Regions from separate parts of the Methylobacillus methanolivorans genome, predicted to be linked through region 1. Evidence: riboswitches for the same ligand, from Rfam matches in the RefSeq annotation. Region 1 holds a riboswitch; each other region holds the start of a gene.
The links. A riboswitch is a leader RNA that binds a small molecule or an ion and turns the genes downstream of it on or off. The one in region 1 is predicted to bind thiamine pyrophosphate.
Positions count from the first base shown of each region.

Region 2: it holds a riboswitch for thiamine pyrophosphate, as region 1 does, so the genes downstream of both, LG202_RS01870 (TonB-dependent siderophore receptor) here and LG202_RS06345 (3-oxoacyl-ACP reductase) in region 1, are expected to answer to the same signal.
Region 3: it holds a riboswitch for thiamine pyrophosphate, as region 1 does, so the genes downstream of both, thiC (phosphomethylpyrimidine synthase ThiC) here and LG202_RS06345 (3-oxoacyl-ACP reductase) in region 1, are expected to answer to the same signal.

Region 1 is NZ_BAAILT010000002.1:1,084,239-1,088,731, reverse strand. It holds gene LG202_RS06350 (sodium:solute symporter family protein) at 1-1,338, opposite strand, end outside; TPP riboswitch at 1,385-1,489, opposite strand; TPP riboswitch at 1,595-1,700, shown strand; gene LG202_RS06345 (3-oxoacyl-ACP reductase) at 1,745-2,530, shown strand; gene LG202_RS06340 (LLM class flavin-dependent oxidoreductase) at 2,541-3,830, shown strand; gene LG202_RS06335 (MgtC/SapB family protein) at 3,900-4,493, shown strand, end outside.
Region 2 is NZ_BAAILT010000002.1:117,275-121,767, forward strand. It holds gene LG202_RS01870 (TonB-dependent siderophore receptor) at 1-2,077, opposite strand, end outside; TPP riboswitch at 2,142-2,241, opposite strand; gene sulP (sulfate permease) at 2,297-3,946, opposite strand; gene LG202_RS01880 (di-heme oxidoreductase family protein) at 4,023-4,493, opposite strand, start outside.
Region 3 is NZ_BAAILT010000004.1:380,031-384,523, reverse strand. It holds gene LG202_RS11740 (pseudouridine synthase) at 1-280, opposite strand, end outside; gene LG202_RS11735 (TIGR00645 family protein) at 397-927, shown strand; gene thiC (phosphomethylpyrimidine synthase ThiC) at 981-2,867, opposite strand; TPP riboswitch at 2,936-3,046, opposite strand; gene LG202_RS11725 (substrate-binding domain-containing protein) at 3,074-3,553, opposite strand; gene LG202_RS11720 (hypothetical protein) at 3,553-4,493, opposite strand, start outside.

The DNA of each region.
Region 1 (4,493 bases):
GGCCGCCAGCAGGAAGGATTCTAGCAAGTGGGTCGCGGGTTCATTTGGCGTGGGGAACATGGACAATCCTGCGACCAGTCCGGCAATGGTGCCCATGACCGCTTCTCGCCCGGTATGCGAGCGGCTGAACAGGCCGAAAAAGACCGGGAAAGCCGCCGCCGAGCATAGCAGGTCGGCGAGCAGGAATAGGTAAAGCACGCTGTAGCCCTGTGCAGCAACAATCAACACCGGGATTGCGACCAGCAGCACTAGCCAGCGTGACAATCGCATCAAGCTCGAAGCGCTACGCTTAGGCATCACTCGCCCGATATCCACAGCCACAATGCTTGAAATCGCGCTGATCGCGCTATCTGCACTGCACATCACCAGGGATATACCGAGTGGAATCAGCGCAATGGCCAGCCAAAGCGGGATGTTGGGCATGACCACGCTGAACAGCGCTACCGAGCTATCACCTTGTGGTGTCATCGCCATGAAGGCCAGGCCGAACAAGCCCATGATGAAGATGAATGGCACGACCAGCAAACCACCCAGCAGGAAGCCGTTACGCATGGCAGGGATGTCTTTCGCAGAGTAAATGCGTTGCCAGTTGCCTTGATGAAAGATGCCGGTGAGCAGGATGGCGACGAAGAAGGTCAGCCCGGCCTTGATGCCACCAATATCGTGTAGGTCGATGAGCTGCGGTGCGGTTTCGCGCAGCTTGTCCATGACAGGCACCACGCCACCGGTTGCTTTCCAGCCAATAAATACCAGTGCTGCCAGCAGCGGGATGATGATGACGATCTGCACTTTGTCGGTGAAGATAGAGGCACGCAAGCCACCATAAGTGGTGTAGAGCAACGTGAAGCCGAGCACGATGGCTGCCGTGGCCCAGAGCGGCACTGGCGCAAGGATGGTCACCATCTTGGCGATGGCGGTGATCTCCGCACTCATGGCGATAAATAGGTAAAACAGCATGATGCTGAGTGCGAGCAGATACATTGGCTTGCCATAGCGCGCGATGAGAAACTCGGTAAGGGAGTGGCCATTGGGCATGAGTTCACGCATGCGCTTGCCGAGCGGGATCATGGCAATGCGCGGCGACATCGCGCCAAGGGCATAGCCGATCACCGCGGTGAGGCCGCCCCAGGTAGCCGCTTGAGCTGGCGAGAACAATATCCATGCACCGAGGGAAGAGGCGAGTAGCACCATGACACTGGCAATGGAGCCTTGGCTGTTGCGGGCGACGATGAATTCTTCAAGATTACCGCGATAACGGCGCGAGTAAGCCATGCCGAGAATGGCGAAAGCGGCGGCGAAAAAAATCAGCCAAGCGAGCGTGGCTTGTGTACTGAGCATCTTGTGGTGACTCCTGTAATCAACGAACGACAAGGAGTACGCAAACCCGATGCGGTACTTCCTTCCTTTCGCCAGCATGATCTGGATCAAGTATTAAGGGTCATGGCCCATTGCCATTTCTCAGCCGTGATCGGCTCCCCCAGGATTGAACGGGCCAATAGCAAGTGGCCGTTCTGGTGCCGGATTATAACGACTTTCATCACGATTTTCACAATGCATTGGATGTGAATCGTTCATATTCCGTGCTATGGTTCAACCTTTCGGCACGGGGTGCCCTGATGGAATGGTTTCCACAGGGCTGAGAGCAAACCCGTATACCTGATCCAGATCATACTGGCGGAGGAATGCCTGTCGCAGCCCTGGCTGCGGTGTCTTCCTTTGTCATGATTTACTGCAAAGGAATGACATGAACAATCCATCAGCCCCACAACTCCGTATTCAAGACCAAGTCGTGCTCGTCACCGGTGCCGCACGCGGGCTGGGCCAGCATATTGCCCGTGCCTTCCTCGATCAGGGTGCAAGGGTCGTCATCAATTATCTTCATAGCGAGGCTGCCGCGGCCAGGCTCGTGGCTGAAGCGCCTGAACGTGCATTGGCGATAGGTGCGGATGTGAGCGATGCAAAGGCTGTGCGTTGCATGCTGGAGCAGGCACAGGCACATTTCGCTCAGCCAGTGACGACGGTGGTCAACAATGCGCTGCCGGATTTCAAGTTCAATGGCGATGCCCGAGCTCATGCTGCCGATCTTGGCTGGGAAAGCCTGCAGCAACAGTTCGATGGGGTGGTGAAGGGCGCGTTGAATACTGTGCAGGCGGCCTTGCCTGGCATGTGTGCACAGGGTTGGGGGCGGGTGATCAATATCGGCACCAATTTGTTCCAGAACCCGGTAGTGCCTTATCACGATTACACTGCTGCCAAGGCGGCCTTGTTGTCACTCACACGTACCCTGGCACAAGATTTGGGGCCGGGGGGCATTACTGTCAATATGGTGTCGGGCGGCTTGCTGCGTACAACCGATGCTTCTGCTGCCACGCCAGAGGCCGTGTTTGATCTGATTGCTGCCAGTACACCATTACGCCGCGTGACGACACCAGAAGAGTTTGCCGATGCGGTGCTGTTTTTCGCCTCGCCCTGGTCGCGTGCCGTGACGGGGCAGAATCTCGTTGTGGATGGTGGCTTGGTGAAGAATTAGGGCTGTGGTGATGATGCACATCAATTTATTCCTGTTCGGTTGCGGCCACCACAACGCTGCTTGGCGCCACCCGGATTCCCAGGTCGAACGCCTGGGTGATATTCGCTATTACGAGGAAATGGCCCAGCTAGCCGAGCGTGGCAAGCTGGATGCGGTGTTCTTTGCCGATGGGCATGCGACCAATAACATTACTGATGGGCCGCGCTGGTTCCTCGAGCCAGTGACCATGCTGACAGCCATTAGCCGTGCTACCAAGCACATCGGCTTGGTGAGCACCATTTCCAGCACGTTTTACACACCTTTCCATGCAGCAAGACTGATGGCATCGCTGGACCATATCTCCGGTGGACGTGCAGGATGGAACGTGGTGACGTCGATGTTTGATGTTGAAGCAAGGAACCACGGTTATGAAGCGATGCCCGGCCATGCTGAGCGCTATGCGCGGGCTGAGGAATTCATCCAGGCGGTATTGCAACTGTGGGATAGCTGGGATGATGGTGCATTGCTCAACGACCGCGCGGGAGATTACGTTGATGAAAGCCGGGTTCGGCAGATCAATCACCAAGGCGCACATTTCCTCGTTGATGGCCCCTTGACCGTACCGCGCCCACCTCAAGGTAATCCTGTGCTGTTCCAGGCGGGCGCTTCCGATCATGGCCGCGCACTCGCCGCGAAATATGCTGAGGCGATTTATGCCGTGGCCTATGACCTGCCGTCGGCCCAGGCCTATTACGGCGACGTCAAGGCTAGAGTCAAAGCTGCCGGGAGACAAGTGGATGTGCCTATCCTGCCAGGTCTTGTGACCTTTATTGGCTCAACTGAGGCCGAGGCGCGTGCCAAGCAGCGGGCGCTGGATGAGCTATTGCCTGCAGAAACATCCCTGCGGCAATTACAGTTGTTTATCGATCAGGATTGCATGGATTGGGAGCTTGATGCACCAGTGCCACCCTTGCCGCCGCTGGAGGCCTTTACCGGCCCCAAGGGCCGCTATGCCACCGTGTTACGCATTATTGAACGCGAAAAGCCTACCGTGCGCCAGCTATTGGGCCGCCTGGCTGCGGGGGGAGGGCATTGCACCATGGTTGGCACGGCAGAGCAGGTGGCAGACCAGATGGAGCATTGGTTCCGCAATGGCGGGGCAGATGGCTTTAACCTGATGCCGCCGATGCAACCCGAAAGCGTGCAGGACTTTGTCGATCATGTCATTCCCATCCTGCAACAGCGCGGCCTGTTCCGCCACGATTATGAGCATGCCACCTTGCGCAGTCATCTAGGGCTGGCTAGGCCGGTACGCGTCTAGCATTGTCTTTGTGCCAGAGGATGCTGGCTCTTGGTATCATGCTTGCAGATATAACCGAGAGCCTAATCAATGCACCAGACCTTTGCTATCGACACCATGCTGCACCTGCTCATTGCACTGGGTGCTGGGCTATTGATCGGCGCTGAGCGCGGTTGGCAAGAGCGCGATGAAAACGACTCATACCAAAGTGCAGGCATCCGCACCTTTGCCTTGACTGGCTTGCTGGGAGGCTTGAGCACTTTGCTGGGGCAGCAGATGGGCATGGTCGTATGGGTGACGGTACTGGCGGCATTGATGCTGGTGGTGGGTATTGCGTACGTTGTGGATGTGCGCCGCACTGGTGACCATGGCATCACCAGCGAATTGGCCTTGCTGATCACCTTCCTGTTGGGCAGTCTTGCTTTGTCTGGCTACGTGATGCTGGCAAGCGCTGGTGCCGTGGTGGTGGCCTTGTTGCTCAGCCTGAAAAACGTATTGCATTCCCTGCTCAAGCGCTTGAGTGAGGCCGAAGTTTCCGGTGCGCTCAAGTTGCTATTCATTTCCGTGGTGATGCTGCCCGTATTACCGAACGAGACTTATGATCCCTGGGGCGTGTTCAATCCTTATACCACGTGGTGGATGGTGGTGCTGATCGCCGCGCTGAGCTTCATTGCCTATATCGCC
Region 2 (4,493 bases), 970 kb from region 1:
ACTTGTTGAACACATTGTCCACCCCAGCCCTAAAGGTAGTGGCTGTGTTGCCAAGCTTGGCTGTATAGCGAGCCCCAAGGTTCAGCACGTGATAACCTTCGACCTTTTTGTTTAAAGCAGCAATGTCATTGCTGGGGGAGAAGTTTTTGCTGCTGGAGTAAAGCCAGGTTGCATTCAGCTTGAGCGCAGGCAAGCCAGGCCATGTGTATTCGCTATACACTGCAGATTTGAATCTCGGCACATTGCCCACTTGCTTGCCTTCGATACGTGCATCGTCTGTGCCTTCCGCCCGTGCTTGTAAAGCGGTGAAGCTGCCACCCAGCATCCAGTCACGTGTCATGCGGTTTTGTGCGGCCAGTTCCAGGCCACGGTTGACTTGCATGCCGTTCATCACATAAGTCTGCGTGCCATTTCCATTGTCGTTGACGTATTCATTCTGGCGCTTGATCTGGAATACTGCAGCAGACAAGCTCACCTTGCTGCTTGGCTCCGCTTTTACGCCTAGCTCTATTTGCCGAGAGCGGCTAGGGTCCATAATGATTTCTGCATTGGTCGTGCCAGTGGGCGCTTCGCCACCTGGTTCCAGGCCTTGGGAGTAAGAGCCATACACCGCTACTGCTGGCTGCACGTTGTAAACCAATGCTGCACTCGGCAGGATGAATTGATCATCGGTACTACGGGTGGTGGTTCCTGATGAGTTGAACTGGTCACGTTTGAGTTGCACGTAACGTAGGCCTGCATGTAGCTTGAGCTGCTCGGTCAGGGTCATGACATCTTGTACAAACATCGCGCGCTCTTCATCTTTACGGCGCAAATGAACGGGCTTGACCTCTGCTGGTGAGTAATTGTCGTAATAGACAGGATTGTAGATGTTGCTATCACCGACATATGGCGAAACATAGTCGGCAAAGTGATCGCGACGACGCAGCGTCGAAAGGCCGACTGTCAGGTCGTGCTTTACCACACCTGTGGTGACATCGCCTTGTAGCAGCGCCTGGGTAGTGGTGATGGAGCGCTTGTCATTTTTACGGCGCAGGTCATAGAGGGAATAGCCGCCATCACTGCAATAACCGACATATAATCCCTGGGCTGCACAACCTGAGGGTAAAGCCACCGCATCATCTCGATGCAGGACTGATTGATTGGCCTGCAAGGTGGTACGCCAGTGGTCGTTTAGTGTGTAGTTGAACTTCACGCCGATATTGTGGCTGTCATCGACGACAGGGCTGCTCCAGGATTGATCGTTGAGCATCTGCTTGGCGCGAATACCTGTCGGAATGCGCTGTTCAGGCCCAAGCAGCTGGAAGCCTGGTACGGTCAATTGCGATTTATGCTGATAATCCAGATCCAGCTGCAAGAGCGCACGTGGGCTCAGGTGGAAATCAAACGCACCTGAAATGAAGTTACGATTGCCTGTTGAGCCATCAATATATGATTTGATGTCTTCCGCCGCGGCATTAATGCGATAACCGAAGATGCCGTTTTCAGTACGTCCGCCAATATCTACTGCGCTATATACCGTACCGCGTTCGCGTACCTCAAAAGTTGCTGTGTGCAGCGGCGTATCGGTGGGGCGCTTGGTCACATAGTTGAGCATGCCGCCTGCAGCAGCGATGCCTGATTGCAGGCCTGCCAGGCCTTTCAATATCTCGATACGCTCCTTGTTTTCCATGGGCACCATGGCTTGCGCCAGAATCACCAGTCCGTCTTTGCGATAGTTGGCACCCTGATCCAATACGAATCCGCGAATCGCAAACCAATCTGCAAGGCCAACAGCGTTGTAGGAGTTTTGCACACTGGCATCCCATTTCACTGCATCAGTGGCGGAGCGTACGCTGCGATCCTGCATCTGTTCCTGTGTCACGACCGTAATTGAGGCCGGTGTTTCCAGTAAGGATCGGTCGGAAAAACTGCCAATGCTAGCCCGCCGTGCCTGAGTATCCGCTGATGCAGAGGAAACGACCAGCTCCGGCAATGCGCTATCCTCGGTATCTGCCGATTGTGCCAAGGCAGCAGGCGAAAATGTGCAGGCGACTGCTAGCACGCTAAGTTTGTGACGGAAAGGGAAAGCTGGCATTGTTGTTCACTCGCGTTACGGAAAGGCACGCGCAGGAATGAACAAAGAAGCTCCGGGATGGACCTTGAGTGGCTTTGCGCTTCCCTACGCTGGCATTATCCAGGTCAGGTTCAAGGGTTTTTCTCACCCGAAGATTTGACTCTTCAGGACCCCTAGCGTGGGCCGTATACTACCAAAAAATGTAAAGAAAACGCCAGTTTGTTGCGAATAAGGGTGAGGTTATTTTTGAACTGCGCCTAATGTGACGGTGCTAGGCCACAGCAATTGCAGGTGTGGTAGCACATTTTGCTCACCAATTTGGCTAACCAGGCCTGAGCGGCGCAATTTTTCCAGGATATTGGGCCTGGCTTCGGCAATGACCAGGCGAATATTGTGATGCTTGCAGGTATCCAGCAGGTTCCACAAAGCTTGCATGCCGGTGGCATCCATGATGGGTACCCGCGATATCCTCAGCACAATGGTATCGGTATCCTCTCGCAGGGTTTGCAGCCGGTGTTGTAAATGTTCTGCCGCACCAAAGAACAAAGGGCCTTCTACGCGGTATACCAATGTGCTGGGTGGCAGGCACCATGTGCGTTGCCCGTATTCTTGCTGGAGGTCAGCATCGCTCAATTGCGTGATGCTGACCGTTTCCGCCATGCGTTTCATGAACAATAACGTGGCAAGCATGACGCCGATATTCACGGCGATCACCAAGTCGCTGAATACCGTAAGCAGGAAGGTGATCAGTAGCACGGCGACATCTGCACGCGGTGCGGTCTTGACCATATGCAAGAAGCGATGTGCTTCACTCATGTTGTAAGCCACGACGAACAAAATGGCCGCCAGTGCCGCGAGCGGTATATTTGCTGCCAGTGGTGCCAGCAATATCACAATCAATACCAGCGTGAGCGCATGGACGATGCCAGAAAGCGGGCTGTTGCCGCCATTGCGAATATTGGTTGCCGTACGCGCCAGTGCGCCCGTGGCGGCAAATCCACCGAATAATGGCGAGGCGATGTTGGCAATGCCTTGTCCAATCAGCTCCTGGTTGGACTGATGGAGGGTACCAGCCATATTGTCCGCTACGACCGCCGAGAGCAGGGATTCAATCGCACCCAGCAGTGCAATGGTGAAGGCAGGGCCGATCAATTCCAGCATGGTGGCAGCGCTGATACCGGCTGGCAGGGAAAATTGTGGTAGGGCCTGCGGGATACCACCGAATGTGCTGCCTATGGTGGTGACTTCCTTGAAACTGAATATGGATTGAAGCACAGTGGCCGAGACGATGGCTACCAATGGACCAGGGATTTTTTTCAGGTAGCGATTGGAGAGCAGCAAAACCGCCAGGGTGAAGATACCCATCAAGGTAGTGTGCAGTTCCAGGTGGGGCAGTGCTGTGATCAGGCGCAGTAATTTCTCGTGGAAATGGTGTGCCGCTTGTGGCGCAAGCCCGAAGAAGTCTTGCCATTGGCCGACAAAAATAATGACGGCAATCCCGCTGGTGAAGCCGATGATGACTGGCTCCGGGATATAGCGAATGACACTGCCCATGCGCGCTAGCCCCATGATGAGCAGCATAATACCTGCCATCAGGGTTGCGATCTGCAAGCCAGCAATGCCATATTTTGCAGTGATGCCTGAGAGGATGACGATGAAGGCCCCAGTCGGCCCGGTGATCTGCAAGCGGCTGCCGCCAAAGAGTGAGGCGAGTGTACCTGCGACAATCGCCGTATACAGGCCTTGTTCCGGCTTGGCCCCGGAGGCAATGGCAAACGCCATGGCGAGTGGCAGGGCCACCACCCCGACGATCAGCCCCGACATGATGTTGCGGTACCAATATTGGCGGGAGAGCAAGCCAGCATGCTTGGCTTCGAGAATCGCGATCATGATGTAAGGGACGCTAGGCAAGTGACAGGCATATCATAGCCTCTTTACCTACCTCGGCAAGATGATGTGTAGCGGCTTATAGGGATTCAATGAAATCGAGCAGTTGTTGGCGTTCTTGTGGCGACATCTGTTGCACTATGTTGCGCGACTCTTCTGCTTCGCCGCCATGCCACAGGATCGCTTCCAGAATAGTCCGCGCCCGGCCATCGTGCAGAAATCCTACATGGGGTTCCACTTGTTTGGCCAGGCCAATGCCCCATAGTGGCGGGGTGCGCCATTCGCTGCCGCTGGCAGCAAAATCCGGGCGCTGGTCAGCAAGCGCTGGCCCCATGTCATGTAGGAGTAAATCGGTATAGGGCGCGATCAGCTGTTCACCAAGGGCTGTCAGGCGCGGGAAAGCCGCTGTCTTGATTTCTGGTTGGTGGCAGGCTGCACATTGGGCTTGACGGAACAGCAAGGCCCCGTGCTGTATGGAGGCTTGCTGTTGCTGGCGGGGTGCAGGGGCAGCAAGCGCAAGTTGATGGAATTCCATTTGCTCGAGCTGTGC
Region 3 (4,493 bases), on a different contig from region 1:
GAGGAGGTTTGTTAGCTGCGGGTTTTCTACCCGCACCATCACCAGGTGCTCTTTCCGCAGTACGCCTAGCAGCCTCTGGCCTGCCCGACCGCTCTCGCTCAGGCTTATTAGCCCTCGCTGGTTTTGCTGCAGCGGTATCCGCTACCGAGTTTTCAGGAGGCCTCACTCTAGGCGCTGGAGCAGTCGTCCGAGAACGCTTGGCTGGATCTGGGCGGCGCACTGGAGGCTTACTGGCATCTTTGCTGGAGATAGAGCCGGGTTTCAATTTAAGCGTGGTCATGGCGGGATTTTAACATAGCAGGCTTAGCCGGTCTGGACAGCTTCAACATGTCACTTGATACCAGCAAGAGCCACCTTATAATGGCTTTCCCTTAATCGTTTAGTCGGCCAGCATCCATGTTCAAAATCATCGAACATTGTCTTGAATTCACCATCTTCCGCAGTCGCTGGCTACTAGCTCCGATGTATCTGGGCTTGGTGGGTGGCCTGGTCATCCTGCTGGTCAAATTCGCCCAGGAGTTCATGCATATCGCCAGCCATGTATTGGAAGCACAAGAGCAGGAAGTCGTGCTTTCATTACTTGCCTTGGTCGACATTACCCTGGTGGCCAACCTGCTCATCATGGTGATTTTTAGCGGCTATGAAAATTTTGTTTCCAAGATTGATGTCGCAGAGAACGAAGACCGACCAGAATGGATGGGGAAAGTTGACTACTCGGGACTCAAGCTCAAGCTGATTGGCTCCATCGTGGCAATCTCTGCCATAGACCTGCTCAAAGCCTTTGTGCATCAAAGCAGCAGTAGTTCAGAACATCTTAGTAATACGCAAATGGCCTGGATGGTAGGCATTCACGTCACCTTCATTGTGACCGGGCTACTCTTCGCGATCATGGATCACATTGCGGAAAAGGATAAACATCACCAATAAAAAACGGCCAGCAAGCACTGGCCATTTTTTAACGCTTTGCTAGCAATTCAGCATCACACTTTTTGATAGACCTCTGCCCCTTTTTTCACGAACTCAATCGCCTTTTCCTGCATGCCTTTGCTTAACGCAGCCTGTTCATCCACGCCCAGCTTATCAGCGTAATCGCGCACATCCTGCGTGATCTTCATGGAGCAGAAGTGCGGGCCGCACATGGAACAGAAGTGCGCCTGCTTGGCACCTTCCTGCGGCAGGGTTTCATCGTGGAATTCCTTGGCTTTTTCCGGATCAAGCCCAAGGTTGAACTGATCATCCCAACGGAACTCGAAACGTGCTTTGGACAAGGCATTGTCGCGAATCTGCGCGCCGGGGTGGCCCTTGGCCAGGTCGGCGGCATGCGCAGCAATCTTGTAGGTAATGATGCCAACGCGCACGTCCTCCTTATCCGGCAGGCCTAGATGTTCCTTGGGTGTCACATAACAGAGCATGGCACAGCCGTACCAGCCTATCATGGCAGCGCCGATGCCAGAAGTGATGTGGTCATAACCTGGGGCAATATCGGTGGTCAATGGGCCCAGTGTGTAGAACGGCGCTTCGCCGCAGTGTTCCAGTTGCAGGTCCATGTTTTCCTTGATGAGGTGCATGGGCACGTGGCCTGGGCCTTCAATCATGCACTGTACATCGTGTTTCCAGGCAATCTGGGTCAGCTCTCCCAAGGTCTTCAGTTCAGCAAACTGAGCTTCATCGTTGGCATCATAGATAGAGCCTGGGCGCAGGCCGTCACCTAGGCTAAACGACACATCATATTGCTTCATGATCTGGCAGATGTCCTCAAAATGCTCATAGAGGAAGCTTTCCTTGTGGTGAGCCCAACACCACTTGGCCATGATAGAACCACCACGCGACACGATGCCCGTCATGCGCTTCGCTGTCATCGGTATATAGGCGAGACGTACCCCCGCGTGGATGGTGAAATAGTCCACGCCCTGCTCTGCCTGCTCAATCAGGGTGTCACGAAAGATTTCCCAGGTCAGGTCTTCGGCCTTGCCGTTGACCTTTTCCAGGGCCTGGTAAATTGGCACGGTACCAATCGGCACTGGGCTGTTACGGATGATCCACTCGCGGGTCTCGTGGATGTTTTTACCGGTGGAAAGATCCATCACGGTGTCACCACCCCAACGCGTACCCCAGACCATTTTTTCCACTTCTTCCGAGATGGAAGAGCCAAGCGCAGAATTACCGATGTTGGCGTTGATTTTCACCAGGAAATTGCGGCCGATGATCATGGGCTCGATTTCAGGGTGGTTGATGTTAGCCGGGATAATCGCGCGACCACGGGCCACTTCGTCGCGCACGAATTCTGGCGTAATCACCTTGGGAATGCTGGCACCGAAATGCTGACCTGCGTGCTGGGTTTGCAGTAGTTCGCTCATGTTTTCGCGGCGCTGGTTTTCGCGGATGGCAATAAACTCCATCTCGGGAGTAATCATGCCCTGCCGCGCATAGTGCATCTGGCTTACATTTTTGCCAGGTTTGGCACGTAATGGCTTGCGCGTCAGGTTAAAACGCATCTCAGCTAGCTTGGGGTCTTGCTTGCGCAGCTTGCCAAAGTCTGACGTTGGGCCATCCAGCTGCTCGGTGTCATTACGCTCGGCAATCCAGCCAGCCCGTAGTGCCGGCAAGCCATTACGGATGTCGATGTTAACAGCAGGATCTGTATAGGGGCCGGAAGTATCGTAGACAACAACCGGCGGATTCTTTTCTGCACCAAAAGCAGACGGAGTATCAGAAAGCGAGATTTCACGGAAAGGCACGCGAATATCCGGGCGCGAGCCTTCAACATAGATTTTGCGGGAGTTGGCAAAGGATTGTTTGGTGCCTGCATCAATCTCCGCAGTTTCATTAAGAAACTTGGCATGCAGGTCTTTGTCGGTGGCATTCATCATTGGCTCCAAAAATAGCGGGAAGCGTTTTTGGAATACCAATAGGGAAAAGAATAGAGCTTGCCCCATCAAACCAAACTGCGCTTCCCTACGGTGGGATTATCCACGTCAGGTTCAAAGGGTAATTCTCACTGCCATCGTATTCATACAAATACAAAAGCAGACCCCTAGCGATTGGCGCAATGTACGTTAAAACCCTGATTTGATCAAGACGATGATGAGCAACTCAATACGGGAGGAAGATGGCTCAAGCTGCCATCAGGCAACAACCAGGCCACAGGCTTGATACGGTTATCCACCCTGCATGCGTCAATATAGCCTATTGAGCCTGGTGTTTCTGCGACGTAACGCAGCATAGCCTCCTGTGTGCGTACGACATGTGGAGGCGAGGTACCGTGAAAATACAGCGCGTTCCAGTACTCCACCTGATCTTCCGGAACACTATCGAGAATGAGCTGCGAGAAGCGCTGGCGCAAGGCGCTTTCCGGACCCAGGTTAACAGGCTCTATGCGCTTGCCATTGCCCCAATAGAGCTTCTTTCGCCAGAACACCAGCGCCAGCTCTGCCTTGCTGAAGGCATGCAGATTCTGCTCCTTGGGCACGATCACGGCAATCGTTGCCACTTCTGCCGCCATTGCAACAGGCAACAACAAGTGCAAACCCAGGCAAAGAAATAGCCAGCGCATCAGAACAGGATCGCAAACGAAGCCATGAAACCCTTGGGAGATTCAAGACGCTCTTGATCCCCCCCGACATATTCAAGCTTGAGTATTCTTGATGGCAAAGGCCGCCAGGCAGCCCCCACGACCCAGCGCTCGCTAGAGCCCTCCGCGGGCCGATTGAAATTTTCGACACGGCCAATCGCAAACCAGTGCTTCTGCAACGGAGCAACCACTTGCAGATAGGCACCACTGCCGCCTTCGTGCCCATTGGTATAGAACCGTTGCAGCGTTTCTCCACTGAATTCCCAGCCCTTGTGCTGCACCATGAAATCCAGCCCCACCATGCGATACCGCGTGGCACTGTAACGCAGGTCCTCCGCCGTCTCCAGTAATGACAAACCCCAATTGAATTTGCCCGTGATCTCGAAACGCATGCCCTTGCTATCCTTGTAGGGAATGCTGTCATCACGGTCACGATGCCTTTCCTGCACAGCTTCCATGAAGAATTTGTATTCAAAAGCCTTATCAGAAAAAGGCGCAGCGCCATACACCATGAAACCATTGACCGCTTCAGGAAACAAGCGACTGGTCACCAACGGGCGTGATGATGTCCAGACCAACGGTGCTGCATGCACCACGTTCCAGCGCCCGGTCGGCGTCAGGAAACGGCCACTACGTAAATTGAGCTTTTCAGAGAGGTTGTAATCGAGATAAAAACGCTCGACATCAAAATAGGAATCTCGCCCGGTCGTGCCTTCGCCGCTATACCAAGTCAGTGGTTTTTCCACCTCAAGTTCGGAGAAAAAGCGCAGGCGACCACCATTATCCCAGGTGACAAACAAACTCACTTCATTCAAGCGGGCATCGGCCTTGCCACCAGGATGTAGATTGATACCGGCACTGGAATAGCCGCCCAGTTTGAATCCATCGAGAAATCCAGGCTGGGTATCGGCCTCATCTGCCG